2 regions of the Streptomyces sp. 1331.2 genome follow, and region 2 is predicted to be linked to the other one. Evidence: predicted binding sites of a transcription regulator. Region 2 holds the regulator's gene; the other holds the start of a gene.
The links. Region 2 encodes HrcA, which represses chaperone genes, less so after heat shock. Its sites were predicted from a motif close to TTNGCACTCNGNNNNNCNGAGTGCNAA; they were not measured.
Positions count from the first base shown of each region.

Region 1: groES (co-chaperone GroES) is a predicted target of HrcA. The motif match lies at 6,809-6,835, and genes of this name have one in related genera.

Region 1 is NZ_OBMJ01000001.1:4,451,971-4,467,206, forward strand. Features, by position in the region: gene CRP52_RS19095 (alpha/beta fold hydrolase) at 1-255, shown strand, start outside; gene tsaE (tRNA (adenosine(37)-N6)-threonylcarbamoyltransferase complex ATPase subunit type 1 TsaE) at 397-894, shown strand; gene CRP52_RS19105 (hypothetical protein) at 1,017-1,211, shown strand; gene CRP52_RS19110 (hypothetical protein) at 1,263-1,829, opposite strand; gene tsaB (tRNA (adenosine(37)-N6)-threonylcarbamoyltransferase complex dimerization subunit type 1 TsaB) at 1,983-2,639, shown strand; gene rimI (ribosomal protein S18-alanine N-acetyltransferase) at 2,663-3,151, shown strand; gene tsaD (tRNA (adenosine(37)-N6)-threonylcarbamoyltransferase complex transferase subunit TsaD) at 3,144-4,235, shown strand; gene CRP52_RS19130 (hypothetical protein) at 4,232-4,492, shown strand; gene CRP52_RS19135 (polysaccharide deacetylase family protein) at 4,573-5,481, shown strand; gene CRP52_RS19140 (class I SAM-dependent methyltransferase) at 5,502-6,674, opposite strand; gene groES (co-chaperone GroES) at 6,978-7,283, shown strand; gene groL (chaperonin GroEL) at 7,400-9,034, shown strand; gene CRP52_RS19155 (LysR family transcriptional regulator) at 9,199-10,197, shown strand; gene CRP52_RS19160 (WhiB family transcriptional regulator) at 10,295-10,621, opposite strand; gene CRP52_RS19165 (response regulator transcription factor) at 11,183-11,794, shown strand; gene shbA (RNA polymerase sigma factor ShbA) at 12,292-12,876, shown strand; gene guaB (IMP dehydrogenase) at 13,162-14,664, shown strand; gene CRP52_RS19180 (GuaB3 family IMP dehydrogenase-related protein) at 14,868-15,236, shown strand, end outside.
Region 2 is NZ_OBMJ01000001.1:5,173,629-5,188,864, reverse strand. Features, by position in the region: gene CRP52_RS22255 (S41 family peptidase) at 1-2,038, opposite strand, end outside; gene CRP52_RS22250 (16S rRNA (uracil(1498)-N(3))-methyltransferase) at 2,150-2,899, opposite strand; gene dnaJ (molecular chaperone DnaJ) at 2,978-4,120, opposite strand; gene hrcA (heat-inducible transcriptional repressor HrcA) at 4,196-5,230, opposite strand; gene htpX (zinc metalloprotease HtpX) at 5,526-6,446, shown strand; gene pspAB (PspA-associated protein PspAB) at 6,470-7,054, shown strand; gene CRP52_RS22225 (DUF3097 domain-containing protein) at 7,079-7,942, shown strand; gene hemW (radical SAM family heme chaperone HemW) at 7,995-9,224, opposite strand; gene CRP52_RS22215 (AMP-dependent synthetase/ligase) at 9,283-11,217, opposite strand; gene CRP52_RS22210 (ABC transporter ATP-binding protein) at 11,541-13,274, shown strand; gene CRP52_RS22205 (ABC transporter ATP-binding protein) at 13,400-15,236, shown strand, end outside.

The DNA.
Region 1 (15,236 bases), 720 kb from region 2:
CTGGCCGGGACGAAGGACCTGCTGACGCCTTCGGCGCACAGCGAGGCGATGGCCGAGCGGCTGCCGGGGGCGGAGCTGGTCCTGGCCGAGGGCGCCGGGCACCTGGTGATGCTGGAGCGGCCGGAGCTGGTCGACCGTGAGCTGGCGCGGCTGCTGTGCCGGGCCGCCGAGGTCGCCGGGGCTGCGCCGCTGCCCGCGGCCGTCCTCGACCTGGCCCGGGAGCAGGCCGCCGACGCGGCCCCCGAGCCCGTCTGACGCCCCCCTGACGCGCGCCCGGTTCTCGCAGGTTCTCGCGAGGAGTTGCCGCCCGGCGCATCCGGGGGCGGCGATGTGGCACGGTAGCGGTGGCGGCCGGTGGTCGGCGCGCCGGTACGGACCGAAGGGCAAGACACGCGCATGGGCTCGCACGCCACTCTCACCGTCCCCACCCCGGAGCGGATGGGCCGGCTCGGCCGGGAGCTGGCCGCTCTGCTGCGGCCGGGGGACCTGGTGCTGCTCTCCGGCGAGCTGGGGGCGGGGAAGACCACGCTGACCCGGGGCCTGGGGGAGGGGCTGCAGGTCCGCGGGGCGGTGACCTCGCCGACCTTCGTGATCGCCCGGGTGCATCCCTCGCTGGTCGGCGGCCCGTCGCTGGTGCACGTGGACGCGTACCGGCTGGGCGGGGACCTGGACGAGATGGAGGACCTCGACCTGGACGTCTCGCTGCCGGAGTCGGTGATCGTCGTCGAGTGGGGCGAGGGCAAGGTCGAGCGGCTGTCCGAGGACCGGCTGGAGGTCCGGATCGAGCGCGCCCTGGGCGACACCGCCGCCGGGGACGACCACGACCCGCGCCGGGTGCTGCTGACCGGCATCGGCCCGCGCTGGGCGGGCGTGGAGCTGGCGGAGCTGGCGTAGGGCCTGTCCGGCCCACGGGGCGTCTCGACTTCCCGACAGGCTGTCGGCAAGATGTTGCGGGCGGGCTGCCGCGCGTGGTGGGATGGGTGCTGCGGTTAGGTCTGCCTAACTAGGGAGGCGCCATGTCGAGCACCACCCCCGCCCCGGAGCGCGCCGTTCGCGACGCCGGGGCCGGAGAGTCCGCCCCCCGCGCTGCGGGGGAGCCGATGCGGGCGCTGCTGGCCGCCTGCGCGGCCGCCGAGGCGGTGTCCACCCCGCCCGAGCCGAAGCCCGGGCAGGCCGAGGAGCCCGGGACGGAGACGCCCCGGGCCGCCTGAGCCGCCCCGAAAGCCGAAGCCCCGAGCCAGCCCCGGGCCTCAGGACGTGGCTCAGGCGACCACGACCACCTTGGTGTCCTTCGGCGCGAAGTCCCAGAGCAGCTGGCCCTCGGCGCGGCCGCTGCGGATGCCGCCGGTCTTGGCCTTCGGGTCGGCGGTCGGCATCGCGCCGTCCACGGCCGCGCCGAAGCCGAACACCACGCCGTTCTGCTGGGCGAAGCGCACCACGTGCTCGATCTGCCGGCCGTCCGCACCGGTGCCGGTCGGGGTGCGGCTGTACACGGCGTAGCTGCCCGGGGTGGGCTCGACCGAGCCCGGGACGACCTGGAACGCGGCCGCGACCTGCGGGCTCTTCTTCGGGTCGACCAGCCAGACGTAGTGGCTGCCGATCGAGTAGACGACCCGGGTGCCGGTGCCCGAGGTGGCCGGCAGCGGCGGCGCGACCGGGGTCGGCGTGGCGCTCGGCGCCGAGGCGGTGGCCGTGCCGGTCGCCGTGGTGGTGACGGTGGGCTTGGCACCGCCCGCCCGGTCCTGGGCGCCGTTGGCCTGGAAGGCCAGCAGGCTCACCACCGCCAGGGCCCCCAGGGTCAGCCCCGTGACCACAACTCCAGGACCCATCTTCGCCACGTGCTGCTCCCGCCGCCGTCCCTTTTCGTACCGGCCTATCGTGCCAGGTCCGTCCGTCCGGCTCGCAGTGCCTCGGATGTGTGTTCCCGGGTGGTACGCCCTGCCGATCGGCCGGTCGGCCCAACGTCGGTCTAACCTTGACCCGTGCTGCTGCTCGCGTTCGACACCGCTACCCCCGCCGTTACCGCCGCCGTCCACGACGGCACCGCCGTCCTGGCCGAGACCCACCAGGTCGACGCCCGGCGCCACGGCGAACTGCTGCTGCCCGCGATCGACGGGGTCCTGCGGACGGCCGGGGTGGACAAGCACCGGCTGACCGGGATCGCGGTCGGCGTCGGCCCGGGCCCGTACACCGGCCTGCGGGTCGGCCTGGTGACCGCCGCCGCGCTCGGGCACGCCCTCGGGCTGCCGGTGTACGGCGTCTGCACCCTGGACGCGATCGCCTTCCAGGCCCGCGCCGAGGGCCTGGCCGGGCAGCCGTTCACCGTCGCCACCGACGCGCGCCGCAAGGAGGTCTACTGGGCCTCGTACGACGCCGAGGGCCGCCGCACCGAGGGCCCGGGCGTGGACCGTCCGGCCGAGCTGACCCCGCAGAGGCGTTCCGTCGGCGCCGGCGCGCTGCTCTACCCCGACGCCTTCCCGGGCGCGCACGGCCCCGAGCACGTGTCGGCCGGCGCCCTGGCCGGCTTCGCCGCCGCCGAGCTGGCCGCCGGGCGCGAGCTGCTGCCGAACGTCCCGCTGTACCTGCGACGCCCCGACGCCCAGGTCCCGGCCGGCTACAAGGCGGTGCTCCCGGCGTGAACCACGGCACCACCCTGCGCCCGATGCGCTGGTGGGACATCGCGCCGGTGATGGAACTGGAGCTGCGGCTCTTCCCCGAGGACGCCTGGTCCACCGGGATGTTCTGGTCCGAGTTGGCCGAGGCCCACCCCGGCGGCACCCGCCACTACACCGTCGCCACCGCCGCGGACGGCGCGATCGTCGGCTACGCCGGACTGATGGCGGTCGCCGGCGAGGGCGACGTCCAGACCATCGCCGTCGACGACCGCCACCAGGGCGGCGGCCTCGGCACGGCGCTGCTCACCGACCTGATCCGGGAGTCCGCCCGGCGCGGCTGCGCCGAACTGCTGCTGGAGGTGCGGGTGGACAACCTGCGCGCCCAGCGGCTGTACGAGCGCCACGGCTTCGAACCGGTGGGCATCCGGCGCGGCTACTACCAGCCCGCCAACGTCGACGCGCTGGTGATGCGCCTCGACCACCCCGGCACTGACCGCACTGACCCGAAGGACATTGAGGACACCCACCATGGCTGACGAACCGCTCGTCCTCGGCATCGAGACCTCCTGCGACGAGACCGGCGTCGGCATCGTGCGCGGCACCACGCTGCTGGCCGACGCGGTCGCGTCCAGCGTCAACGACCACGCCCGCTTCGGCGGCGTCGTCCCGGAGATCGCCAGCCGCGCGCACCTGGAGGCGATGGTCCCCACCATCGAGCGCGCCCTGGAGACCGCCGGGATCAAGGCGAGCGACCTGGACGGCATCGCCGTCACCGCCGGCCCCGGCCTGGCCGGCGCGCTGCTGGTCGGCGTCAGCGCCGCGAAGGCGTACGCCTGGGCGCTGGACAAGCCGCTGTACGGGGTCAACCACCTCGCCTCGCACATCTGCGTCGACCAGCTGGAGCACGGCCGGCTGCCCTCGCCGACGATGGCCCTGCTGGTCTCCGGCGGGCACTCCTCGCTGCTGCTCAGCGAGGACATCACCACCGACGTCCGCCCGCTCGGCGCGACCATCGACGACGCGGCCGGCGAGGCCTTCGACAAGGTCGCCCGGGTGCTCGGCCTGGGCTTCCCCGGCGGCCCGGTGGTCGACCGCAAGGCCCGCGAGGGCGACCCGAAGGCGATCGCCTTCCCGCGCGGCCTGACCGGCAAGAACGACCCGGAGTACGACTTCTCCTTCTCCGGCCTGAAGACCGCCGTCGCCCGCTGGGTGGAGGCCAAGCGCCGGGCCGGCGAGGAGGTGCCGATCGCCGACGTGGCGGCGTCCTTCCAGGAGGCGGTCACCGACGTGCTCACCCGCAAGGCCGTCAAGGCGTGCAAGGACAACGGCGTCGACCACCTGATGATCGGCGGCGGCGTCGCGGCCAACTCGCGGCTGCGCGAGATGGCCCAGCAGCGCTGCGACCGGGCCGGCATCCGGCTGCGGGTGCCCCGGCCGGGCCTGTGCACCGACAACGGTGCGATGGTCGCGGCCCTGGGCGCCGAGATGGTCTGGCGCGACCGCGCGCCCTCCGCCTTCGACCTGTCCGCCGACTCCTCGCTGCCGGTGACGGACGTCCACGTGCCCCACACCCACCTCCACGGCCAGGCGTACGACGCCCTCGGCGGTGGCGCCGGATGACCGTCGCCGCGATGTGGGAGGCCCGGGCGGCGGACGGCCGGGCGGCCGAACTCGCCTACTGGGCAAGGGAGTCGGCGCTGCCGGCGGTGCGCGGCGCGGCCGGGCTGGAACGCCTCGAACTGTTCTCCGCCCCGGGCGAGAGGGTGCTGCTGATCACCTGGTGGAGCGGCGAGCCGGTGCCGCTCCCCGACCCGCCGGCCGAACTGCTCGGCCGCCCGGTGCACCGCTGGTCCTTCACCAGCGAGCACGTCGAGTAGACGGTGATCGGGAACCGCCGCCCCGGCCGCTAACGTGCATGGCGGAGAGAAGGCTGGACGGGAACCGGGAGCGCGGTGCGGTGAGCAGGAACGGGCGGAGCAGGACCAGGACGTACGCGGTCGGGGCGCTGGCGCTGCTGGCCTTCGCCACCGCGTGCGGCGACAACGGGGGCGGCAGCGCCGCCCCGGCCGCCACGACGACGGCGCCGAGCGCGCCCCAGCCGGCCGGGGCCGCCCCGACCGCCGCGGCCGCCACCCCCGGTGCCCCCGCCCCGGCGGGCGCCGGCGCGGCGGCCTGGGCGAAGTGGAGCCTCACCCCGCTCGCCCCCGCCCCGGCGCCGCCCGCGGACAAGCCGATCAAGCTCGAACGGACCGGCCCGGTACCGGTGTTCAGCGAGGTGAAGACGTCCGACAAGGTGGTCTTCATCACCATCGACGACGGCGCCGAGAAGGACCCGAAGTTCGTCGAGATGCTGACCGACCTCAAGGTGCCGATCTCGATGTTCCTGACGAAGGACATCGTCAAGAACGACTACGGCTACTTCAAGCCACTCCAGGCGCTGGGCAACCACATCCAGAACCACACCGTGGACCACCCGGTGATGAGCAAGCTGCCGGCGGACAAGCAGAAGTCCGAGGTCTGCGACGACCAGGCCGCGCTCACCCAGCAGTACGGCACCGCCCCGCTGCTGTTCCGCCCGCCGTTCGGCGACGGCGCCAACACCCCGACGCTCAACACCTCGGTGCAGCAGTGCGGTCCGCGCGCGATCGTGCTGTGGCGCGAGTCGATGCAGATCCACGACATGCAGTACCAGGCCGCGGACAAGAAGCTGAAGCCCGGCGACATCATCCTGGCGCACTTCCGCGGCCCCAAGGAGCTCAAGGGCGCCACGATGACCCAGATGTTCGGCGACCTGCTGGCCCGGATCCAGGAGCAGGGCTTCTCGGTGGCCCGGCTGGAGGACTACATCCAGGCGCCGGCCTCGTAACTTCCTGCCTCGTGACTTCCTCAGGACGGGACCGGCTGCCCCAGCATCATCAGCGGGCCGCGGTCGGTGCGGCTGAGGATCACCGTGACGGTGTTCGGCCCGGAGGGCTTCAGCTGACGGCGCAGCTCCTCCGGGGTGATCGCCATCCCGCGCTTCTTGATCACCACCGTGCCGACCGCGCGCTCGCGCAGCAGGGCCTTCAGCTTCTTGATGTTGAACGGCAGTACGTCGGTCAGCTCGAAGGCGTGCGCGTACGGGGTGGCGACCAGCTCGTCCGCGGTCAGGTAGGCGATCTTCGGGTCGATCAGCCGGCCGCCGACCTGCTCGGCCACCTCGGCGACCAGGTGGGCCCGGATCACCGCGCCGTCCGGTTCGTACAGGTAGCGCCCGACCGGGCCGGCCGGCGGGTCGGGAAGGTCGCCGCCGGTCAGGCTGGCGCCCTGCGGCAGCAGGGTGGCGCGGTGCGGGCGGGCGGCCCCGGTGCCGAACCAGAGCACCGCCTCCTTGACGTCGCCGTGGTCGGAGACCCACTCGGCCTCGGCGTCCTCCGGGACGGCCTCGTGCGGGATGCCCGGTGCGACCTTCAGCGCCCCGATCGGGGTCCGGCGGCCCGCCTCGATCGCCCAGGAGAGCGGCGGCGCGTACGCCTCCGGGTCGAAGACCCGGCCGCGCGAGGTGCGCCGGGCCGGGTCGGTGAACACCGCGTCGTAGCCGGTGACGTCCACCTCGGCGACGTCCTCGCAGACCACCTCGACCAGGTGGGCCAGGCCCAGCGCGGCGGCGTTCGCGGCGGTGGCGGCGCACGCCGCCGGGTCCTTGTCGACGGCCAGCACCTGGATCCCGGCCCGGGCCAGCGCCAGCACGTCCCCGCCGATGCCGCAGCAGAGGTCCGCCAGCCGCCGTACGCCCAGCTCGGCGAAGCGCCGGGCCCGCCATTCGGCCACGCTGCGCCGGGTGGACTGCTCGACCCCGTTGGGCGTGAAGTACATCAGGTCGGCGTCCGTCCCGAACTTCGCCCGCGCCCGCTGCCGCAGTCGGGCCTGCCCGAAGGCCGCCGAGACCAGCTCCGCCGGGTGCTCCCGCCGCAGCCGGGTCGCCAGCGCCAGCTCCTCCTCGGGCGCGAACTCGCGCAGTTCGGCGAGCAGGGACTGGCCCTCGGGGGTGAGCAGGGGCTGGAGGTTCTCGGTGTCCACGAGGTCATTCTGACCGGTCGGAAGTCGAAGCGGTGTCGGCGGGCGGCCGGTCGGGTCGGCGCCGGAGGATGCCCGAGGAGGGCCGCACATGAGTACGGCTACTCGTCCGTAGCCCGGGTTCTCCGGGCGCGCCGTTGGCACTCTGGTTGACGGAGTGCTAACACCGGCCTATGGTCGTCCTTGGCACTCCCCACTGGGGGAGTGCTAACGCGAAGACGCGTGTCTGACCCCCGCGACGGCAGGCCCGCAGGTTCGCCACCTACCCGTTAGAAAGCCCCGTAATCTCCGAAGGGGAGCTCGGACGTGACCACCAGCAGCAAGGTTGCCATCAAGCCGCTCGAGGACCGCATCGTGGTCCAGCCGCTCGACGCCGAGACCACCACGGCCTCCGGCCTGGTTATCCCGGACACCGCCAAGGAGAAGCCCCAGGAGGGCGTCGTCCTGGCCGTCGGCCCGGGCCGCTTCGAGGACGGCCAGCGTCTGCCGCTCGACGTCGCCGTCGGTGACATCGTCCTGTACTCGAAGTACGGCGGCACCGAGGTGAAGTACCAGGGCGAGGAGTACCTGGTCCTCTCGGCCCGCGACGTTCTCGCGATCATCGAGAAGTAAGTCGTTCCGACCCGCCCCGGATCCGTGTCCCAAGTGACAGGGGCCCGGGGCGTGGTTGTTGGTTCACGTAGTTCGGCGGCCGGTGGGCCGACCGCATCCCCGAGGGAATAGGGAACATGGCGAAGATCCTGCAGTTCGACGAGGACGCCCGCCGCTCGCTGGAGCGCGGTGTCAACAAGCTGGCCGACACCGTCAAGGTGACCATCGGCCCCAAGGGCCGCAACGTCGTGATCGACAAGAAGTTCGGCGCCCCGACCATCACCAACGACGGTGTCACCATCGCCCGTGAGGTCGAGCTGGACGACCCGTACGAGAACCTTGGCGCGCAGCTCGTCAAGGAGGTCGCCACCAAGACCAACGACGTCGCGGGTGACGGCACCACCACCGCCACCGTGCTGGCCCAGGCCCTGGTCAACGAGGGTCTGCGCAACGTCGCCGCCGGCGCCGGCCCGGCCGCCCTGAAGAAGGGCATCGACAAGGCCGTCGCCGCCGTCTCCGAGCACCTGCTGTCCGTCGCCCGCGAGATCGAGGGCAAGGACGACGTCGCCGCCGTCGCGTCCCTCTCCGCGCAGGACACCCAGGTCGGCGAGCTGATCGCCGAGGCGATCGACAAGGTCGGCAAGGACGGTGTCATCACCGTCGAGGAGTCGAACACCTTCGGCGTGGAGCTGGACTTCACCGAGGGCATGCAGTTCGACAAGGGCTACCTGTCGCCGTACTTCGTCACCGACGCGGAGCGTCAGGAGGCGGTCCTGGAGGACCCGTACATCCTGATCAACCAGGGCAAGATCTCCTCCATCCAGGAGCTGCTGCCGCTGCTGGAGAAGATCCTGCAGGGCGGTGCGTCCAAGCCGCTGCTGATCATCGCCGAGGACGTCGACGGCGAGGCGCTGTCGACCCTGGTCGTGAACAAGATCCGCGGCACCTTCAACGCCGTCGCCGTCAAGGCCCCGGGCTTCGGCGACCGCCGCAAGGCGATCCTCGGCGACCTGGCCACCCTGACCGGCGGCACGGTCATCTCCGAGGAGGTCGGCCTCAAGCTCGACCAGGTCGGCCTGGACGTGCTGGGCACCGCCCGCCGCGTGACCATCACCAAGGACGAGACCACCGTCGTCGACGGCGCCGGTGACGCCGAGGCCGTGGCCGGCCGCGTCGCCCAGATCAAGGGCGAGATCGCCGCGACCGACTCCGACTGGGACCGCGAGAAGCTGCAGGAGCGCCTGGCCAAGCTGGCCGGCGGCGTCTGCGTCATCAAGGTCGGCGCCGCCACCGAGGTGGAGCTGAAGGAGCGCAAGCACCGCCTGGAGGACGCCATCTCGGCGACCCGCGCCGCGGTCGAGGAGGGCATCGTCGCCGGCGGTGGCGCCTCCCTGGTCCACGCCGCCAAGGTGCTGGACGGCGGCCTGGGCCTGTCGGGCGACGAGGCGACCGGTGTCGCGGTCGTCCGCAAGGCGCTGCACGAGCCGCTGCGCTGGATCGCCCAGAACGCCGGCCTGGAGGGCTACGTCATCACCTCCAAGGTCTCCGAGCTGGAGGCCGGCCAGGGCTACAACGCCGCCACCGGCGAGTACGGCGACCTGGTGAAGGCCGGCGTCATCGACCCGGTCAAGGTCACCCGCTCCGCCCTGGAGAACGCCGCCTCGATCGCCTCCCTGCTGCTCACCACCGAGACCCTCGTGGTGGAGAAGAAGGAGGACGAGGCCGACAACGGTCACGGCCACTCGCACGGCGGCCACGGCCACTCGCACTGAGGCCCGAACCACTGACCGGAGGCCCGGCCGCACCCCTCGTGGGCGCGGCCGGGCCTCCGGCTGTTCAGTCGCCCGCTTGCCTCATGAATGCCTCGGGGCGGGCGTTCAGGCTTCAATTATCAGTAGAATTTTGCATTATCAAAAGATTGCCTTATAACTGAGGCATGATCGAGGCCCGCCATCTGCGCGTCCTGCGTGCCGTCGCCCGCACCGGCTCCTTCTCCGCCGCCGCCCGTGAGCTGGGGTGTACCCAGCCCGCCATCAGCCAGCAGATGAAGGCCCTGGAGAAGTCGGTGGACACCCCGCTGGTGGTCCGTTCGGGCCGGGGGATGCAGCTCAGCGAGGCCGGGCGGGTGCTGCTCAAGCATGCCACCGGGATCCTGGCCGGGCTCTCCGCCGCCGAGGAGGAGGTGGCCGCGATCGCCGGGCTGCGGGCCGGCCGGGTCCGACTGGTCTCCTTCCCGACCGCGAGCTCCACCCTGGTGCCGCCCGCGGTCGCCCGGCTGCGGGACGGCCATCCGGGGGTGCGCGTGTCGCTGGTCGAGGCGGAGCCGCCGGAGTCGCTGGCGATGCTGCGCGGCGGCGAGTGCGAGATCGCGCTGGCCTTCCGCTACCCGCAGTCCGACGGTGCCGCCGCCCTCCCGGCCCCCGCCCACGGAACGCCGCGCGAGGCGCGGGCCGAGGCCAACCTGGAGGCCCAGCAGCTGACCGCCGGCACCGACTGGTCCGATCTGGTGGTCACCCCGCTGCTGGACGACCCGCTGGTGGGCCTGCTGCCCGCCGCCCACCCGCTGGCCGGGCGGGGCGGCCCGGTGGGGCTGGCCGAGCTGGCGGGGGAGCAGTGGATCGCCGGCTGCCCGCAGTGCCGGGGACACCTGGTGGAACTGTGCGCGGGGGCGGGCTTCGAGCCCCGGATCGACTTCGCGACGGACGACTACCCCGCGGTGGTCGGCCTGGTGGCGGCCGGGCTTGGGGTGGCGGTGCTGCCCAGGCTGGCGCTGCAGTCGGTGCGCCCTGACGGCGTGTCGACGGTGCCGGTGCGGACGGCCTCCGGGGCGCCGGCGGTGCGCCAGGTGGTCGCGCTGACCCTGCCGGACCTGGCCGAGGTGCCGGCCGTGGCACTGATGCTGGAGCGGCTGGCGGGGGCGGCGGCGGCCCGCTGACGGCGGGTGACGGAACTCCCGCAGAGCCCCTATCGGCCGTGCGCAGGCTGAGGCGCCGCGAAGAAACGTTTCTTCACGGCGCACCGTGGAGGCGGGTCTAGTGCTGCGCGACGGCCGGCGGGGTCAGCGGGACCTCCACCAGCCGGTGCCGCGAGCGCCCCAGCATCTCCTCGCGCTCGTCCTCGGTCATCCCGCCCCAGACCCCGTACGGCTCGCGGACCGCCAGCGCGTGCGCCGCGCACTCGGCGATCACCGGGCAGCGCATGCAGACCTCCTTGGCGCTGGCCTCGCGCGAACTGCGCGCGGCCCCGCGCTCGCCCTCGGGGTGGAAGAAGAGCGAGCTGTCCACGCCACGGCAGGCTGCGGAGAGCTGCCAGTCCCAGAGGTCCGCGTTGGGACCGGGGAGGCGGGAGAAATCTGCCATGGCTCATTCCCTTCAGAGGCTGTCGGCCGCCGGCCGGGCGTTCGGCGGGCTGCTGCCGAGCGGCACGGCGGGGCTTCGATGCACTGGTGTGGACACCTGGAAATATGACTTAAGGCAACTCCATGGACAAGTCACCCACACACTGGCACAACAGTCAATGACCATACGAAAGCTATAAAAACGGGCAAAGTGGGCAAGGGGTTCGGCGGGCGTGGACGTGGCAATCGGGTGGCCGACGGGCGCGCGACGCACCGAATCGATGTGCGGGTCGTACGCCGACCGCGCGCGAGCTGCGGAAAAGTGCGGCGTGTGCACCGCGATGCGGCTGATCGGTAATGAGTTGGCCACGTACAGTGGTGGAGATGGCCCTGAAGGCCGTAACTCATTCGAGTGACGGTCGTTGGAAGTGCGGAGGCGGTTAGCGGGCGCCGGACGTCGGGAACGATCGCGGGCAAGTTGGGGCGATCAGCACGGAGTCTGTCGCCGATCGGCCGTGTCGGAGAGGTTCGTACCAGCCAGGAGGCTCAACGTGACGCGGATCAGCTGCGGAGGACGACGGTCATGACTTCCGTTCTCGTTTGCGACGATTCCCCGCTCGCCCGCGAGGCGCTTCGCCGCGCCGTCGCGACCGTACCCGGTGTGGACCGGGTCACCACCGCGACGAACGGGGAGGAGGTCCTCCGCCGCTGGGTGGCCGACCGCTCCGATCTCGTTCTGATGGACGTCCGGATGCCCGGCCTCGGCGGGGTCGAGACGGTCCGGCGGCTGCTGTCCGCCGACCCGGGCGCGCGGATCATCATGCTCACCGTCGCCGAGGACCTCGACGGGGTCGCGCTCGCGGTGGCCGCGGGCGCCCGCGGGTACCTGCACAAGGACGCCTCGCGCGCCGAACTGCGGGCCACCGTCACCCAGGCCCTCGCCGACCCGACCTGGCGGCTCGCCCCGCGCCGGCTGCGCAGCCCCGACATGGGCGCGGCGCCGACCCTGACGGCGCGTGAGATCCAGGTCCTGGAGGGCATGAGCCACGGGCGCAGCAACGCCGAGATCGGGCGCGAGCTGTTCCTCTCCGAGGACACCGTGAAGACCCACGCCCGACGGCTGTTCAAGAAGCTCGGAGCCTCGGACCGCGCGCACGCGGTGGCGCTGGGCTTCCGCTGGGGCCTGGTCCGCTGACCACCGGCGGCGCCGCAGGATGCGGCGCGCCGTGGGTGATTCCCGGAGCAGGGGCCGCACAGGCGTGTGACGTTACGGTCCCGAGGTTGCACCATGGAGGAGTGGAGCACCTCGGGGACCAGCGGACAGGCACTGCGGCGAACCACGCAGCCGCAGGACACTCGGCGGACGGCGCGAAGGACGGGACCACCGACGGCGGGGCGGGAGGCGGCACGGTGCAGGAGGGGCCGGTGGTGCGCGGCACGCCCTACGGTGCGGCAGCGCATAACGTTCCGGTGCACAACTCCGGACGCGGTGCCGCGTTTTCCCGCTCGACCAGGCACCATGGACCGATGCGCGACGACGTCGCCGGTGCGGCCGGCCAGGCGGACCCGGTGGAGGCCGAGCCCTCCGGCCCGGGCCACGATCCGTCGTACGCCGATTCTTCGTACGCCGATCCGGACGGCGCCGTGGCGGGCCCGGGCCGTCCGCCGGTGCTCGGCTCCGGTCGTCCGCCGGTGCTCGGCACGGGCGGCTCGCCCCTGGTGGGTGAGCTGGTGGCGGCCGCAGTGCGGGGTGAGGGCCCGGCGATCGATGCCCTGCTCGCGTACGTCCATCCGCTGGCGCTGCGGTACTGCCGCGCCAAGCTGGCCCGGCTGCCCGGTGGCGCCCGGCACCACGTGGACGACGTCGCACAGGAGGTCTGCGTCGCGGTGCTCTGCGCGCTGCCCCGGTACAAGGACCAGGGGCGGCCGTTCGAGGCCTTCGTGTACGGCATCGCCGCGCACAAGATCGCCGACCTGCAGCGGGCCGCGATGCGCGGGCCCGGCTCGACGGTCGTCCCGCAGGACGACCTGCCCGAGGTGCCGGACGAGGCGCTCGGCCCGGAGGAGCAGGCGCTGCTGAGCAGCGACGCGGCCTGGGCGAAGGAACTGCTCTCCAACCTGCCGGCCCGTCAGCGCGAGCTGGTGCTGCTCCGGGTGGCGGCCGGGCTGTCGGCGGAGGAGACCGGCGAGGTGCTCGGGATGTCGCCGGGTGCCGTGCGGGTGGCCCAGCACCGGGCGCTCAGTCGGCTGCGGGCGCTGGCCGAGGAGTCCTCCTGAGACGTCCTGCGCCCTGACCTCGGCTCGGCGGCGGGCCGCCGACCAGCGGAATGAGCGGCGGGGCGGGGATGTTGTCAAGGGCACACGAGGACACATTCGCGGTGCCAGTACCATGGGGTATCGGCGCCTGGGCGGGTTGCCAAAGTTTCACGGGTGCGCGCTGGGTCCCCTTGGAGGATCCTCCTATTGCACCCGGCTTTCGGCGGTCTGCGCGAGTGAGCGATGAATGCGCCCCCACCCTCAGGGCGTGAGCGGATAAGGCCGGCCACGGAAGGTACCCCCCAAATGTCTTACAACGCCGCAGGCGTACCCGAGAAGTTCGCCATGCTCGGGCTCACGTTCGATGACGTCCTGCTGCTGCCCGGGGCCTCCGAGGTGCTGCCGAACGAGGTCGACACCTCCTCGCGGGTCTCCCGGAACGTCCGCGTCAACATCCCGCTGCTCTCCGCGGCGATGGACAAGGTCACCGAGTCGCGGATGGCGATCGCGATGGCGCGCCAGGGCGGCGTCGGCGTGCTCCACCGCAACCTGTCGGTCGAGGACCAGGCCAACCAGGTCGACCTGGTGAAGCGCTCCGAGTCCGGCATGGTCACCGACCCGATCACCGTCGGCCCGGACACCACGCTGGCCGAGGCCGACGCGCTGTGCGCCAAGTTCCGCATCTCCGGTGTGCCGATCGCCGACGAGGCGGGCAAGCTGCTCGGCATCGTCACCAACCGTGACATGGCCTTCGAGTCGGACCGCAGCCGCCAGGTCCGCGAGATCATGACCCCGATGCCGCTGATCACCGGCAAGGTCGGCATCTCCGGCGTGGACGCGATGGCGCTGCTGCGCCGCCACAAGATCGAGAAGCTGCCGCTGGTCGACGACGAGGGCCGGATCAAGGGCCTGATCACCGTCAAGGACTTCGTCAAGGCCGAGCAGTACCCGAACGCCGCCAAGGACGCCGAGGGCCGACTGCTGGTCGGCGCCGCCGTCGGCGCCAGCGCCGAGGCGTTCGACCGGGCCCAGGCCCTGGTCGAGGCCGGCGTGGACTTCCTCGTCGTGGACACCTCGCACGGCCACAGCCACAACGCGCTGGCCTGGATCGCGAAGATCAAGTCGGCCGTCGGCGTCGACGTGGTCGGCGGCAACGTGGCCACCCGCGACGGCGCCCAGGCGCTGATCGACGCCGGCGTGGACGGCGTCAAGGTCGGCGTCGGCCCCGGCTCCATCTGCACCACCCGCGTGGTCGCCGGCATCGGCGTCCCGCAGATCACCGCCATCTACGAGGCCGCGCAGGCCTGCCAGGCGGCCGGCGTGCCGGTCATCGGCGACGGCGGCCTGCAGTACTCCGGCGACATCGGCAAGGCGCTGGCCGCCGGTGCCGACACCGTGATGCTCGGCTCGCTGCTGGCCGGCTGCGAGGAGTCCCCGGGCGAGTTGCTGTTCATCAACGGCAAGCAGTTCAAGTCCTACCGCGGCATGGGGTCGCTGGGCGCCATGCAGTCCCGCGGCCAGGGCCGCTCGTACTCCAAGGACCGCTACTTCCAGGCCGAGGTCGCCTCGGACGACAAGCTCGTCCCGGAGGGCATCGAGGGCCAGGTGCAGTACCGCGGTCCGCTGTCGGCCGTGCTGCACCAGCTGGTCGGCGGCCTGCGCCAGACCATGGGCTACGTCGGGGCCGGCACCATCGCCGAGATGGAGAGCAAGGGGCGCTTCGTCCGGATCACCTCGGCGGGGCTCAAGGAGAGCCACCCGCACGACATCCAGATGACCGTCGAGGCGCCGAACTACTCGGCGCGCTGAGGCGGCGGCGCGGTGACGCGCTGACCGGCTGACCACGGAAGGGCCTGCTGCGGCGGGCCCTTCCGCATGTTCGGGGGGTTGGGGCGGTGGGGCGGGAGGCGTGGGACGGCTGGGGCGTCGGGGCGGGAGGCGCGGCGGTACGGGATACTGGGGTCTGCCGGGGTGACCCGGCGGGCATGAGCAACACAGCAGAAGGGCTCGAAGTGACTGAGATCGAGATCGGGCGAGGCAAGCGCGGCCGCCGGGCTTACGCCTTCGACGACATCGCCGTCGTCCCCAGCCGCCGTACCCGGGACCCGAAGGAGGTCTCGATCGCCTGGCAGATCGACGCCTACCGCTTCGAGCTGCCGTTCCTGGCCGCCCCGATGGACAGCGTGGTCTCGCCGCAGCAGGCCATCGCCATCGGCCGCCTCGGCGGTCTGGGCGTGCTGAACCTGGAAGGCCTGTGGACCCGCTACGACGACCCGCAGCCGCTGCTGGACGAGATCGCCGCGATCACCGACGAGGCCACCGCGACCCGCCGGCTGCAGGAGATCTACGCGGCGCCGATCCGCGCCGAGCTGATCAAGCAG
Region 2 (15,236 bases):
CGGCGGTCTCGTCGTCCTCGCCGCCCGCCTTGTGGTCGGCCGGGACGATCCGCAGCTCGCCCTCGTCCAGCACGGCGACCCGGCTGCCGTCCCCGCTGACCGCGAAGCCGTCGATGTCGTGCACCAGTTGCTCGACCCGGCGCTTCTTCAGGTCGAAGCGCTCCAGCACCGGGCGGGGCCGCTCGTCCTCCAACGAGGCGGCCTCGTCGCCGAGTTCGCCCAGCAGCGGGGCCCTGGTCCACAGCACGCCGTCCTTGGCGGCCCGCAGGGTGCCGAACAGGCCGCCCTCGACCGGGAACGGGATGATCCGGTCGGCGATGCCATCCAGGTCCACCCTGGTCACCGGTGCGGCCTCGCCGCCCTCCTCGCCGTCCGCCTTCTTGGCCCGCGGCTCGTCCTCCTCCCCGCCGAGCGCGCGCCCGGCCCGCTGCGGCCCGAACGGGGACGGCGTGTCGGCGGCCAGCGTGATCAGGTACGGGCGGCAGCCGTTGGGGAAGGACAGGTCGAAGACGTGCGAGTCGTAGACCGGGTCGAAGTTGCGCACCGACAGGAACGCCAGGTAGCGGCCGTCCGCGGTGAAGGCCGGCGAGGTGTCGATGAAGCGCTGCTGGGTGGCCTCGCTCACCGTCCGGGTGGCCAGGTTGGCCAGCACGATCTGGCGCAGCGAGTACGGGCCCAGCCCCGGCACCGGGCGCGACCAGGCCAGCCAGGCCGAGTCCGGGCTGAACACCAGCCCGCTGACCTGGCCGTCGGTGCTGCGGTCCAGCTCGTGCACGGTGCCGTCGGCGAGCGTCACCAGCAGCACCCGGCCGTCGTGCACGCCGAGCGCGGCCTGCTTGCCGTCCGGGGAGACGGTCAGCACGTTGACCCGGCCGAGCTGCCCGGCGGCCAGCCGGCGGCGCTCGGCGCCGTGCACGGCGGGGGCGTACTCCAGCGCGTCCTCGCCCTCGGCGTCGGAGACCCAGAGCACGCCCTGGGCGCCGTCCTCGCCCGGCACCACCCGGGCCAGGCGCCCGCGCACGCCCGGCGTCTCGTCCAGCACCCGGGCCGGGCCCTCGCGGTGGGTCAGCCAGTGCACGCTGCCGCGCACCACGACGGCGCTGGCCCGGCCGGTGCGGTCGGGGGCGACGGACTCCAGCCAGTGCGCGGCGGGCACCGGGCGGGGGCGGCGGCCGCTGCGCGGGCCGGCCAGCCGGACGTCCAGGCGGCGCGCCTCGGTGCCCTCGGCCAGGCTCTCCAGCAGCCACAGGTCGCCGGCCCGGTGGAACACCACCCGGGTGCCGTCGGTGGTGGCGTCGCGGGCGTAGAAGCCGTCCGGGTCGGCGGTGTGGCGGCGCAGGTCGGAGCCGTCGGGGAGGCTGGACCACAGCTCGCCGACGCCCTCGTGGTCGGACAGGAACGCGATCCGGCCGCCCTGCCCGCCGTCGGGACCGGCAGCCCACAGCGGCGAGGACAGCTGGCCGTCCAGGTCCTCGTGGATCCGGGTGAACTCGTCCCGGCCGATCCACAGCTTGCCCGCCCGGCCGCCCCGGTAGCGCTTCCACCAGGCCGGCTCGCGGATCGCGGCACTGGCCAGCAGCACGCGGTCGCCGCCCGGCTCCGCGGCGATCCCGCCGATCGGCCCGTACGGCAGCCGCACCGGCTCGCCGCCGTCCAGCGGCACGGCCTGCGCCCAGGTGCGGCGCAGGGTGGCCTGGCCGGCGGCGGTGGTGGCGATCGGGCGGCCGTCGGCCGTCCAGCCCTGCACCCGGGTCTGGCCGCTGCCCCAGTGGGTGAGCCGGCGCGAGGGCCCGCCGTCCACCGGCACCACGTGCACCTCGGGCGCGCCGTCCCGGGTGGAGGTGAAGGCGATGTGCCGCCCGTCCGGGGAGAACCTGGGGTCGCGGACCGGCAGGTGATCGGCCGTCAGCCGCCAGGCCCGGCCGCCCTCCAGCGGGGCGAGCCAGATGTCGTTCTCGGCGACGAAGGTGACCAGGTCGCCGTGCAGATGGGGATGGCGCAGGTAGGCGCCCGCAGAGGTGCTGAGGGTGTCCGTCACGCGGCCAGCGTAGGCACGTGCGCGCACGAGCCGCCCGGCTTTTCGGCAGAGTCGCCACCCCCGGGCGTGCCCGCTGGACGGTGCCGCGGGCCCGTAGTACGGGCCGGGAACCTACGACCAGCGGCCGGTGCGCCCCAGCAGCAGCGCGCCGGCGGCCACCCCGGCGGTGGAGGTGCGCAGCACCGAGGGGCCCAGCCGGTACGGCTTCGCGCCCGCCTCGGCGAAGGCGGCCAGCTCCTCCGGGGAGACCCCGCCCTCGGGGCCGACCACCAGCACGAGGTCGCCGGCCGGCGGCAGCGCGGCCGACGCCAGCGGCTCGGCGCCCTCCTCGTGCAGCACGGCGGCGAACGCGGCCCCCGCCAGCACGGGCGCCAGCTGCCGGGTGGTCATCGGGTCGCGGACCTCGGGGAAGCGCAGCCGGCGGGACTGCTTGCCCGCCTCCCGGGCGGTGGCCCGCCACTTGGCGAGCGCCTTGGCGCCGCGCTCGCCCTTCCACTGGGTGATGCACCGCGAGGCCGCCCACGGGATCACCACGTCCACGCCGACCTCGGTCATGGTCTCCACGGCCAGCTCGCCGCGGTCGCCCTTGGGCAGCGCCTGGACGACGACGATCCGCGGCGCCGGCTCCGGCTCCCGGCGCACGGCGGTGACGCTCACCTCGATCGCGTCCTTGCCGAACACCTCGGCGACCGTCCCGTCCACGCCGAGCCCCAGCCCGTCGGCCAGGGTCACCGCCTCGCCGGGCTCCAGCCGCTTCACCGCGGCCGCGTGCCGCCCCTCCGGGCCGTCCAGGCGCACCACGGCCCCGGGCGCGGCGGCGGCGATCCGCTCGGTCTCGACGACGAAGACGGGCGCGGTCATGCGGGAACCTCCGGAAAGGGGGCGGAACGGGAACGCGAAAGGGGTGCCGAGGAAGCCTCGGCACCCCTCCCGGGACGGCTACCGGCCGTTGAAGGCGTCCTTCAGCCGGGAGAACAGGCCCTGCTGGCCCGGCGCGAACTGGCCGGACGGCCGCTCCTCGCCGCGCAGCACCGCCAGGCGGCGCAGCAGCTCCTCCTGCTCGGGGTCGAGCTTGGTGGGCGTCTTCACCTCGACGTGCACTATCAGGTCGCCCCGGCCGCCCCCGCGCAGGTGGGTGATGCCCCGGCCGTGCAGCGGGATCGACTGGCCGGACTGGGTGCCGGGCCGGATGTCGACCTCCTCCAGGCCGTCCAGGGTCTGCAGCGGCACCTGGGTGCCGAGCGAGGCCGCCGTCATCGGGATGGTGACGGTGCAGTGCAGGTCGTCCCCGCGCCGCTGGAAGATGCTGTGGGTGGTCTCGGCGATCTCGACGTACAGGTCGCCGGCCGGGCCGCCGCCGGGGCCGACCTCGCCCTCGCCGGCCAGCTGGATCCGGGTGCCGTTGTCGACACCGGCCGGGATCTTGACGGTCAGGGTGCGGCGGGCGCGGACCCGGCCGTCGCCGGCGCACTCCGGGCACGGGGTCGGCACGACGGTGCCGAAGCCCTGGCACTGCGGGCAGGGGCGGGAGGTCATGACCTGGCCCAGGAAGGACCGGGTGACCTGGGAGACCTCGCCCTTGCCGCGGCACATGTCGCAGGTCTGCGCGGAGGTGCCGGGGGCCGCGCCCTCGCCGCTGCAGGTGGTGCAGGTGACGGCGGTGTCGACCTGGAGTTCCTTGGTGGTGCCGAAGGCGGCCTCCTCCAGGGTGATCTCCAGCCGGATCATGGCGTCCTGCCCGCGGCGGGTGCGCGAGCGCGGGCCGCGCTGGCCGGCCGCGGCGCCGAAGAAGGCGTCCATGATGTCGGAGAAGCCGAAGCCCGCCGCGCCGGCGCCGAACCCGCCCGCGCCACCGCCGCCGCTCGGCGACAGCGGGTCCCCGCCGAGGTCGTAGACCTGGCGCTTCTGCGGGTCGGAGAGCACCTCGTAGGCGGCGTTGATCTCCTTGAACCGCTCCTGCGTCTTCGGGTCCGGGTTGACGTCCGGGTGCAGTTCGCGTGCCAGGCGCCGGAACGCCTTCTTGATCTCGTCCTGCCCCGCATCCCGTCGGACGCCGAGTACCGCGTAGTAGTCCGTGGCCACCAAATGCTCCGCTTGTTCCGCCTGTAGTAGTGCTGCGACTGGTCGCCGGCCGTTAATTTTTAACGGCGGCCCTTGCTACGACTCGGCCAGGATCTGGCCCACGTACCGTGCCACCGCCCGCACCGCCCCCATTGTGCCCGGGTAGTCCATCCGGGTCGGACCGATCACACCCAGTTTGGCCACGCTCTCGTCGCCCGAACCGTAACCGACCGACACCACCGAGGTGGAATTCAACCCCTCGTAGGCGATCTCCCGGCCGATCCTGACCGTCATCGCGGCGTCCGTGGTCTCACCCAGGAGGCGGAGCAGGACGACCTGCTCCTCCAGAGCCTCCAGCACCGGCTGGATGGTGAGCGGGAAGTCGTGGCCGAAGCGGGTCAGGTTGGCCGTCCCGGCCAGCATGATCCGCTCCTCGTTCTGTTCCGCGAGCGTTTCGAACAGCGTCGCCAGGACCGTGCTGACGGTCGGCCGGTCGGCCTGCTCGAACATCGCCGGAAGTTCCTCCAGCAGCCCGGGGACCTCCGGGAGGCGCCGTCCGGCGGCTCTGGTGTTGATCCTGGCCCGCAGGTCCGCCAGGACCGTCTCGCCGACCGGGCCCGGGCAGTCGACCATCCGCTGCTCGACCCGGCCGGTGTTGGTGATCAGCACCAGCATCACCTTCGCCGGGGCCAGCGCCACCAGCTCGATGTGCCGGACGGTGGAGCGCGACAGCGACGGGTACTGCACCACCGCGACCTGGCGGGTCAGCTGGGCGAGCAGCCGCACGGTGCGCGCGACCACGTCGTCCAGGTCGACCGCGCCGTCCAGGAAGTGCCGGATCGCCCGGCGCTCGGGGGCGCTCATCGGCTTGACCTCGGCGAGCTTGTCGACGAAGAGGCGGTACCCCTTGTCGGTCGGGATCCGCCCGGCGCTGGTGTGCGGCTGGTGGATGTAGCCCTCCTCCTCCAGCGCCGCCATGTCGTTGCGGACGGTCGCCGGCGAGACCCCGAGGTTGTGCCGCTCCACCAGGGCCTTGGAGCCGACCGGCTCCTCGGTGCCCACGTAGTCCTGCACGATCGCGCGAAGCACCGCGAGCTTGCGGTCGTCCAGCTGGCGGACCTCTCCGGCCATGGGGCACGCACCTCCGTCTTCGCACGTTGTCCGTCTGTGTGTCCCTGCAGTACTGCCACGGGCCGCCCCCGGGAGGCCCCGGTCTTGGCACTCTGAACACACGAGTGCCAGAACCGTACCTGCCAGTGTAAGGCCCGGGTCCTACGGCAGGAACGGCCCGCCCGGGGTGATCCTGCCCGCAGTTCCGGGTACGGCCCGCACGGCGGCGACCGTTCACGGTTCCCGGCGCGGGGGTGGTGCCCCGGGGCCGTCCGGGTGGCAGCATCGGAAGCGACGGCGAATGGAGGAGCAAGCGATGTCGAGCTCGGGCCAACCCACCCGCTTCGCGCCCGACCGCGGCCTGACCAGCCGCATGGTCGTGACGATGTTCGTGATCGGGCTGCTGTACGTCGGTTTCACCGGCCTGCTGATCGCGCTGCTGCGCGGCGCGTGGCCGCTGATCGTCCTGATCTCCGGCGGGCTGTTCGTGGCCCAGTTCTGGTTCAGCGACAGGATCACCGAACGGGCGATGGGCGCCCACCAGGTGTCCCCGGAGGAGTTTCCCCAGCTGCACGGCACGATCGACCGGCTCTGTGCGCTGGCCGACATGCCCAAACCCCGCGTGGCGGTCGCCGACAACGACATGCCGAACGCCTTCGCCACCGGCCGCAACCCGCAGAACGCGGTGGTCTGCGTCACCACCGGCCTGCTGCGCCGGCTGGAGCCGGAGGAACTGGAGGGCGTCCTCGCCCACGAGCTGTCCCACGTCGCCCACCGGGACGTCGCGGTGATGACGATCGCCGGCTTCCTCGGCGTCCTCGCCGGTGCGATGACCCGGATCGCCGTGTACGGCGGGTTCATGGGTGGCGGCCGCAACAACAACGACCAGAACGCGGCCATCGTGGCCCTGATCATCCCGCTGGTCTCGATGGTCGTCTACGCGATCAGCTTCCTGCTCACCCGGCTCCTCTCCCGCTACCGCGAACTGGCCGCCGACCGCGCCGCCGCCCAGCTCACCGGACGGCCCAGCGCGCTCGCCTCGGCCCTCACCAAGGTGACCGGGCAGATCGCGGCCATCCCCAGCAAGGACCTGCGCCAGGCCCAGCCGTACAACGCCTTCTACTTCGCCCCCGCGCTGAACGCCCGGGAGACCGCCTCCCAGCTGTTCTCCACCCACCCGACGCTGGAGAAGCGCCTGGAGCAGCTGGCGAAGATCTCCGAACAGCTCGGCCGCTGACCCCTGTCGAGGAAAGGACCGCCGTGGGAATCCTGGACGCCCTGTTCGGCCGCACCAAGCCCGTCAAGCCCGACCTGGACCAGCTGTTCGGCGTGCCGTCCGCCGCGCTCACCCTGGAGGCCGGCGCCGGATTCCTGCCCACCGGGCTCGGCTCGGTCTGCTTCGCGGCCGTCGAGGGCGCGGCCTTCGTCCAGGTCGAACAGCAGGTACGGGCGCTGCTGGACGCCGACACCGAGCGCGGCGGCGTCCCGGTGGAGGCCTCCAAGGACGGCTACGGCTACTCCTGGCTGCTCGCCCGGCACACCCCCGAGGAGCTTCCGGAGCTGGTCAACGACCTGCACGCGGTCAACAGCGAGCTGGAGGCGAACGGCTTCGGACCGCAGCTGCTCTGCTCCCTGGTGGCCTTCCGCAACGCCGAGGGGCAGTCGCTGGCCCTGGTCTACCTCTACAAGCGCGGCACCTTCTACCCCTTCGCCCCGATGCCCGGCGGCGGGGAGAAGCGCAACAGCCCGCTGGAGCTTCAGGTCAACGCGATGCTGGGGAACGACCTGCGGCTGGAGAAGGACCTGAGCCGCTGGTTCCCGGTCTGGGGCGCGCCGGGCCTGTGACGGTCCGTCCGTATAGTCGCCCTCATGCGCAGCCACCGGTACGGACCCGACCTCACCCCGCCGTGGAAGACGGGGGCACCTCCCGGCCGCCGGGCTGGGGGACAGACCCCCGCCCCGGAGGTGCCCGCCGAACGGGACCTGGTGGTCGAGGAGGCCGCGACCGGCTTCTGCGGGGCGGTGGTGCGCTGCGAGAAGACCGCCGAGGGGTTCACCGTCACCCTGGAGGACCGCTTCGGCAAGCACCGGGTCTTCCCCCTGGTCCCGCGCGGTTTCCTGCTGGAGGGCCGCGTGGTGACCCTGGTCCGCCCGGCCGGCCCCGCTCCCGCCCGTACGCCCGGGCGCACCGCCTCCGGCTCGATCGCCGTCCCCGGCACCCGCGCCCGGGTCGCCCGCGAGTCCCGCATCTACGTCGAGGGCCGGCACGACGCCGAACTGGTCGAGCGGGTCTGGGGCGACGACCTGCGCATCGAGGGCGTCGTCGTCGAGTACCTGCGCGGCATCGACGACCTCCCGGCGATCGTCGCCGACTTCGCCCCCGGCCCCGGCCGCCGCCTCGGCGTCCTGGTCGACCACCTGCTCCCGGGCACCAAGGAGCACCGCATCGCCGCCCAGGTCACCGGCGCGTCGGTCCTGGTCGTCGGCCACCCCTACATCGACATCTGGCAGGCCGTGAAGCCCTCCTCCGTGGGCATCCCCGCTTGGCCCGCCGTCCCCCGCGGCGAGGACTGGAAGGAAGGCACCTGCCGCCGCCTCGGCTGGCCGGTGGACACCCCGGCGGCCTGGAAGCACATCCTCTCGAAGGTGGACAGCTACAAGGACCTGGAGCCCGAACTGCTGGGCCGGGTCGAGGAACTGATCGACTTCGTGACGCTGCCGGGTCAGGCGTAGGTCTGGAATTCCGAGGTGTCGAGAAGGGCACCCAGCGGGTCGTTGACGAACGTCAGTCCACCAGGTCACGCACGACGGCGTCCGCGAGCAGCCGGCCCTGGAGGGTCAGGGCGGCGCGGCCCTGCTCGTACGGCTCTGCGGCGAGGAGGCCGTCGGCCAGGGCGCGGGCGGCGGCCCGGCGGCCCGTGGCGGTGAGGAGGTCCAGGGAGACGCCCTCGACCAGGCGCAGTTCCAGCAGGATGCGCTCGACGCGGCGGTCCTCCTCCGCCAGGACCTCGCGGCCCAGGGCCGGGGTGCGGCCCTCGGTGAGGGCCTGGGCGTAGGCGGCGGGGTGCTTGGCGTTCCACCAGCGGACGCCGCCGACGTGGCTGTGGGCGCCCGGGCCGGCGCCCCACCAGTCGGCGCCGGTCCAGTAGAGCTCGTTGTGGCGGCAGCGGCCCTCGGGGGTGGTGGCCCAGTTGGAGACCTCGTACCAGTGGTAACCGGCGGCGGCGAGCGCCTGCTCGGCGATGAGGTAGCGGTCGGCGTGCACGTCGTCGTCGATCATCGGCAGTTCGCCGCGCTTGACCCGGGCGGCGAGCCGGGTGCCCTCCTCCACGATCAGGGAGTACGCGGAGACGTGGTCGGGCCCGGCGCCGATCGCGGCGTCCAGGGAGGCCCGCCAGTCGTCGTCGGACTCGCCGGGGGTGCCGTAGATCAGGTCGAGGTTGACGTGTTCGAAGCCGGCCGCGCGGGCCTCGGCGACGCAGGCCTCGGGGCGGCCCGGGGTGTGGTGGCGGTCGAGCAGCTGCAGCACGTGCGGCCGGGCGCTCTGCATGCCGAAGGAGATCCGGTTGTAGCCGCCCTCGCGCAGCTCGGCCAGGTAGGCCGGGCCGACGGACTCCGGGTTGGCCTCGGTGGTGACCTCGGCGCCGTCGGCGAGCCCGAACTCCTCGCGGATCGCGGCGAGCATCTTCACCAGGTCCCGGGCGGGCAGCAGGGTGGGGGTGCCGCCGCCCAGGAACACGGTCCGCACCGGCAGGTCGACGTCCCCGAGCACCTTCCGGGCGAGCCGGATCTCGGCGACCACGTTGTCCGCGTACGTCTCCTGGGAGGCGACGGCCCCGGAGGAGCGCAGCTCGGTCGCGGTGTAGGTGTTGAAGTCGCAGTAGCCGCAGCGGCTGGCGCAGTACGGCACGTGCAGGTAGAAGCCGAACGGCCGCCGGCCGAGCCCGTCGAGGGCGTGCGCGGGCAGGGAACCGTCGGACGGCACGGGTTCGCCGTCGGGGAGTGCGGAGGGCATGACCCCATTGTCCCGTACGGCCCGGGCGTTCCCCGCGGGCCGTACGGGACGGGAGGGCTCAGGCCTCGTTGGCGCCCGCGTACATCGCGCTGACGGCGTCGGCGTAGGTCCGCTCGACCACCGGGCGCTTGATCTTCAGGCTCGGGGTGAGCTCGCCGTGCTCGACGTCGAGGTCGCGCGGCAGCAGGTGGAACTTCTTGATCGTCTGCCAGCGCTGCAGCCCCGCGTTGAGCCGCTTCACGAAGCCCTCGATCAGCTCGTGGACGGCCGGCTCCGCGGCCAGCTCGGCGTACGACTTGCCGGCCAGGCCGTGCGCGGCGGCCCACGGCATGAGGACCGCCTCGTCCAGGCCGATCAGCGCGGTGCAGTAGTTGCGGCCGTTGCCGATCACCAGGATGTTGCTGACGAACGGGCAGACCGCCTTGAACCGGCCCTCGACCTCACTGGGCGCCACGTACTTGCCGCCGGAGGTCTTGAACAGGTCCTTCTTGCGGTCGGTGATCCGCAGGAAGCCGTCCGGGCTGAGCTCGCCGATGTCCTCGGTGTGGAACCAGCCGTCCGGCTCCAGCACCTCGGCGGTCTTCTCCGGCAGGTTGTGGTAGCCGCGCATGATGCCCGGGCCGCGCAGCAGGATCTCGCCGTCCTCGGCGATCCGCACCTCGGTGCCGGGCAGCGGGCGGCCCACCGTGCCGATCCGCACGTCCTCCTCGCGGTTGACGCAGGAGCCGGCGCTGGTCTCGCTCAGGCCGTAGCCCTCCAGGATCGGCACCCCGGCGCCGAGGAAGAAGTAGCCGATCTCCGGGGCCAGCGCCGCGCTGCCGGAGACGGCCCCGCGCAGCCGGCCGCCGAAGGCCGCCCGGATCTTCGCGTACACCAGTCTGTCGGCCAGCGCGTGCTGCACCCGCAGGCCCAGCGGGGCGGTGCCGGTGCCGGTGGCGATCCGGCTCTCCTGGACGGCCCGGGCGTGCTCCCGGGCCACCTTGGCCGCCCACAGGAAGATCTTGTACTTGGCGCCGCCCTCGGCCCGGGCCTTGCCCGCGATGCCGTTGTAGACCTTCTCGAAGATGCGCGGCGCCGAAGCCATGATGGTCGGCCGGATCACCGGCAGGTTGTGGATGATCCGGTCCACCCGGCCGTCCACCGCCATCACGTGGCCGGTGGCGATCTGCCCGGAGATCAGCGTCTTGCCGAACACGTGCGACAGCGGCAGCCACATGAACTGCACGTCGTCGGAGCGCAGCAGCCCACTGGATTCCTGCGCCCGGCCCTCGTACGCCCAGCAGTCGTGCACCAGGCGCACGCCCTTGGGACGGCCGGTGGTGCCGGAGGTGTAGATCAGGGTGGCCAGCTGCTCCTTGCCGAGCCCGTCGACGGCCTTCTCCACCGCGTCCGGGTGCTGCTCCAGGTACTCGGCGCCGCGCCGCTCCAGCTCGGCGAGGGTGAGCACGTCCAGGCCGCCCGTCTCCGGCTCGCCCTCCGGGGCACCCTCGGGCGCGTCGAACAGCACGACCGTGCGCAGCTCGGGCAGCTGACCGATCTGCTCGACGGCCTTGGCCAGCTGGGCGGCGTTCTCCGCGAACAGCGCACGGGAGCCCGAGTCGGAGAGGATGAACGCGGTCTCGTCCGCGTTGGTGCTCGGGTAGACGGTCGTGATCGCCGCGCCCGCGCACATGGCGCCGAGGTCGGCGAGGATCCACTCGATCCGGGTGGAGGAGGCCAGGGCGACCCGGTCCTCCGGGCGGATGCCGAGCGCCATCAGGCCGGCGGCCACCGCCTTGACCCGCGTCGCGGTCTGCGCCCAGGTCAGCGAGCGCCACTGCTCGGCGCCGGGTGCGCCGTCCGCGGCCTGGTCGTCGACCGGTGCGGGGTGGCGGTAGGCCTCGGCGTTCGGGGTCGCGGCGACCCGCTCCAGGAACAGGTGGGCGACGGAGGCGGGGCGCCCGGCGACGAGGTCGGGCCTGCCGGAGTCGATCAGGGACTGCGCGGAACTCAACGAGACCTCCGGGGGCGGGTGGCCGTCTGAGGGATTGTTCGCGGCGTCCGTGGGGGCGGTCGCCGGGCCCCGGTTCACGCGGACGGTACCGGTCGGTAACAAGGGGGCAACCAGCAGCCTAGGGGGAAACCGGTCATTCCGTAAGAGGGCGACGCCTCCTGGCACACCCCCGTGCCTCCGGTGACCGGTGCCGGCGAAGCTGCCGGGCCGTTCGGCAAAAGCCCGGCAAACCTCAGGTTCCCACACGCCGAATGGCTCGTACGACGCTACAGAACAACGAGAATCGGGGTGCGAACCCGACCGGCGACGACAAGAGTGTGCTAGTGCTGATCAGACTGCTCCGGGCGTACCTGCGCCCCTACTCCCGACCGATCACCCTGCTGGTGGTCCTCCAGCTGGTGTCCACCCTCGCCGCGCTGTACCTGCCCACGCTCAACGCCGACATCATCGACGACGGCGTGATCAAGGGCGACACCGGCTACATCCTGCGCGTCGGCGGGGTGATGATCGGCGTGACCATCGTCCAGGCGCTCTGCTCGATCGGCGCCGTCTACATCGGCGCCCGCGTCGCCATGGCCTTCGGCCGGGACGTCCGCGCCGCCGTCTTCGACCAGGTGCAGAGCTTCTCCGCCCGCGAGGTCGGCCAGTTCGGCGCGCCCTCCCTGATCACCCGCACCACCAACGACGTCCAACAGGTCCAGATGCTCGCCCTGATGAGCTTCACGCTCATGGTCGCCGCACCCATCATGTGCGTCGGCGGCATCATCATGGCCCTCAACCAGGACGTCCCGCTCTCCGGCCTGCTGCTCGCCGTCATCCCGGCCCTCGCCGTCGTCGTCGTCCTGCTGGTCCGCGCGCTGCGCCCCAAGTTCCGCAGCATGCAGGAGAAGATCGACACGGTGAACCGGGTCCTGCGCGAACAGATCACCGGCATCCGGGTCATCCGCGCCTTCGTCAAGGACGGCCAGGAACAGGCCCGCTTCGCCGACGCCAACGAGGACCTCACCGACGTCGCCCGCCGCGTCGGCCGGCTGATGTCCGTCATGTTCCCGGCCGTCATGCTCGTCGTGAACGTCTCCAGCGTCGCCGTGCTCTGGTTCGGCGCCCACCGCATCGCCGACCACGACATGGAGATCGGCGCGCTCACCGCCTTCCTCTCCTACCTGATGCAGATCCTGATGAGCGTCATGATGGCCACCTTCATGTTCATGATGGTGCCCCGCGCCGAGGTCTGCGCCGAACGCGTCCAGGACGTCCTCGGCACCGAGTCCAGCGTCGTCCCGCCCACCGCTCCCGTCACCGCCGTGACCCGCCGCGGCAACCTCGAACTGCGCGACGTCGACTTCCGCTACCCCGGCGCCGAAGCCTCCGTCCTGCGCGGCATCGACCTCACCGCCCGCCCCGGCGAGACCACCGCCATCATCGGCTCCACCGGCAGCGGCAAGTCCACCCTGCTCGGCCTCGTCCCCCGCCTCTTCGACGCCACCTCCGGCCAGGTCCTGCTGGACGGCGTCGACGTGCGCGAACTCGGCGCCGACACCATCGCCGACCACGTCGGCATCGTCCCGCAGAAGCCCTACCTCTTCTCCGGCACCGTCGCCAGCAACCTCCGCTACGGCCGGCCCGACGCCACCGACGAGGAACTCTGGCACGCCCTGGAGATCGCCCAGGCCAAGGAGTTCGTCGAGAAGCTCGCCGAAGGCCTGGACGCCCCCATCGCCCAGGGCGGCAGCAACGTCTCCGGCGGCCAGCGCCAGCGCCTCGCCATCGCCCGGGCCCTCGTCCGCAAGCCCTCCGTCTACCTCTTCGACGACTCCTTCTCCGCCCTCGACTACGCCACCGACGCCAAACTGCGCAAGGCCCTCGCCCGCGAGACCGCCGACGCCACCGTCCTGATCGTCGCCCAGCGCGTCTCCACCATCCGCGACGCCGACCGGATCATCGTCCTCGACGAGGGCGCCATCGTCGGCACCGGCACCCACCACGAACTGATGACCGACAACCCGACGTACCGGGAGATCGTGCTCTCCCAGCTCACCGAGCAGGAGGCGGCGTGACCACGCCAGGAAAGCCCGCAGCGGCGGACAGAGCGCAGGCCGACCTGAAGAAGGCCGACGCCGACCTGCCCAGCGACTCCCAGGCCGCCGCCGCCCGCCGCGGCCCCGCCGGCCCCGGCCGCTTCATGGGCGGCCAGGGCACCGAGAAGTCCATGGACTTCAAGGGCTCCGGCAAACGCGTCCTCGGCCTGCTGCGCCCCGAACGCACCCTGCTCGCCGGCGTCCTGGTCCTCGGCGTGCTCGGCATCGGCTGCGCCGTCATCGGCCCCAAGGTCCTCGGCGACGCCACCGACCTGATCTTCGCCGGCGTCATCGGCGCCCGCTTCCAGCCCGGCACCACCAAGGCCCAGGTCATCGACGGGCTGCGCGCCCACGGCGAGGGCGGCGTCGCCGACCTGCTCTCCGCCGTCGACTTCACCCCCGGCCAGGGCATGGACTTCGGCGCCATCGGGTCCGTCCTGCTCTGGGTCCTCGGCATCTACGTCGCCTCCGCCGTCTTCGGCATCTTCCAGGGCCGGCTCGCCACCACGGCCATCCAGCGCGCCGGTTACCGGCTGCGCCAGGACGTCGAGGCCAAACTCGCCCGCCTGCCGCTCAGCTACTTCGACAAGCAGCCGCGCGGCGAAGTGCTCAGCCGGGTCACCAACGACATCGACAACATCGGCCAGTCCATGCAGCAGACCATGGGACAGGTCGTCAACTCGCTGCTCACCGTGGTCGGTGTGCTCGCGATGATGTTCTGGATCTCGCCGCTGCTCGCGGTGATCGCCCTGGTCTCGGTCCCGGTCTCGGTGGTCGTCGCCACCAAGGTCGGCAAGCGGGCGCAGCCACAGTTCGTCCAGCAGTGGAAGTCCACCGGCCAACTCAACGCCCACGTCGAGGAGATGTACACCGGCCACACCCTGGTCACGGTGTTCGGCCGCCGGCGCGAATCCGCCGAGACCTTCCGCGAGCACAACGAGGCGCTGTTCCAGGCCAGTTACCGGGCCCAGTTCATCTCCGGCATCATCCAGCCCGCGATGATGCTGATCGGCAACCTGCAGTACGTGCTGGTCGCGGTCGTCGGCGGCCTGCGGGTGGCCAGCGGCGCCCTGTCCATCGGCGACGTCCAGGCGTTCATCCAGTACTCGCGGCAGTTCAGCCAGCCGCTCACCCAGGTCGCCAGCATGGCCAACCTGGTGCAGTCCGGGGTCGCCTCCGCCGAGCGCGTCTTCGAACTCCTCGACGCCCCCGAGCAGAGCCCCGAACCGGCCATGCCCGAGAAGCCCGACACCGTCCACGGCCGGGTCGCCTTCCAGGACGTCTCCTTCCGCTACGACCCCGACAAGCCGCTCATCGACGACCTCTCGCTCAAGGTCGAACCCGGCCAGACCGTCGCCATCGTCGGCCCCACCGGCGCCGGCAAGACCACCCTCGTCAACCTGCTGATGCGGTTCTACGAGGTCAGCTCCGGACGGATCACCCTCGACGGCGTCGACATCGCCGCCATGTCCCGCGAGGACCTGCGCTCCGGCATCGGCATGGTCCTCCAGGACACCTGGCTGTTCGGCGGCAGCATCGCCGACAACATCGCCTACGGCTCCCAGGGCGCCACCCGCGAACAGGTCGTCGAGGCCGCCAAGGCCGCCCACGTCGACCGCTTCGTCCGCACCCTGCCGGACGGCTACGACACCGTCATCGACGACGACGGCGCCGGCGTCAGCGCCGGCGAGAAGCAGCTGATCACCATCGCCCGGGCCTTCCTCGCCCAGCCGTCCATCCTGGTCCTGGACGAGGCCACCAGCTCCGTCGACACCCGCACCGAGGTACTGATCCAGCGGGCCATGGCCCGGCTGCGCACCGGCCGCACCAGCTTCGTGATCGCCCACCGGCTCTCCACCATCCGGGACGCCGACGTGATCCTGGTGATGGAGAACGGGTCGATCGTGGAACAGGGCTCGCACGACGAGCTGATCACCGCCG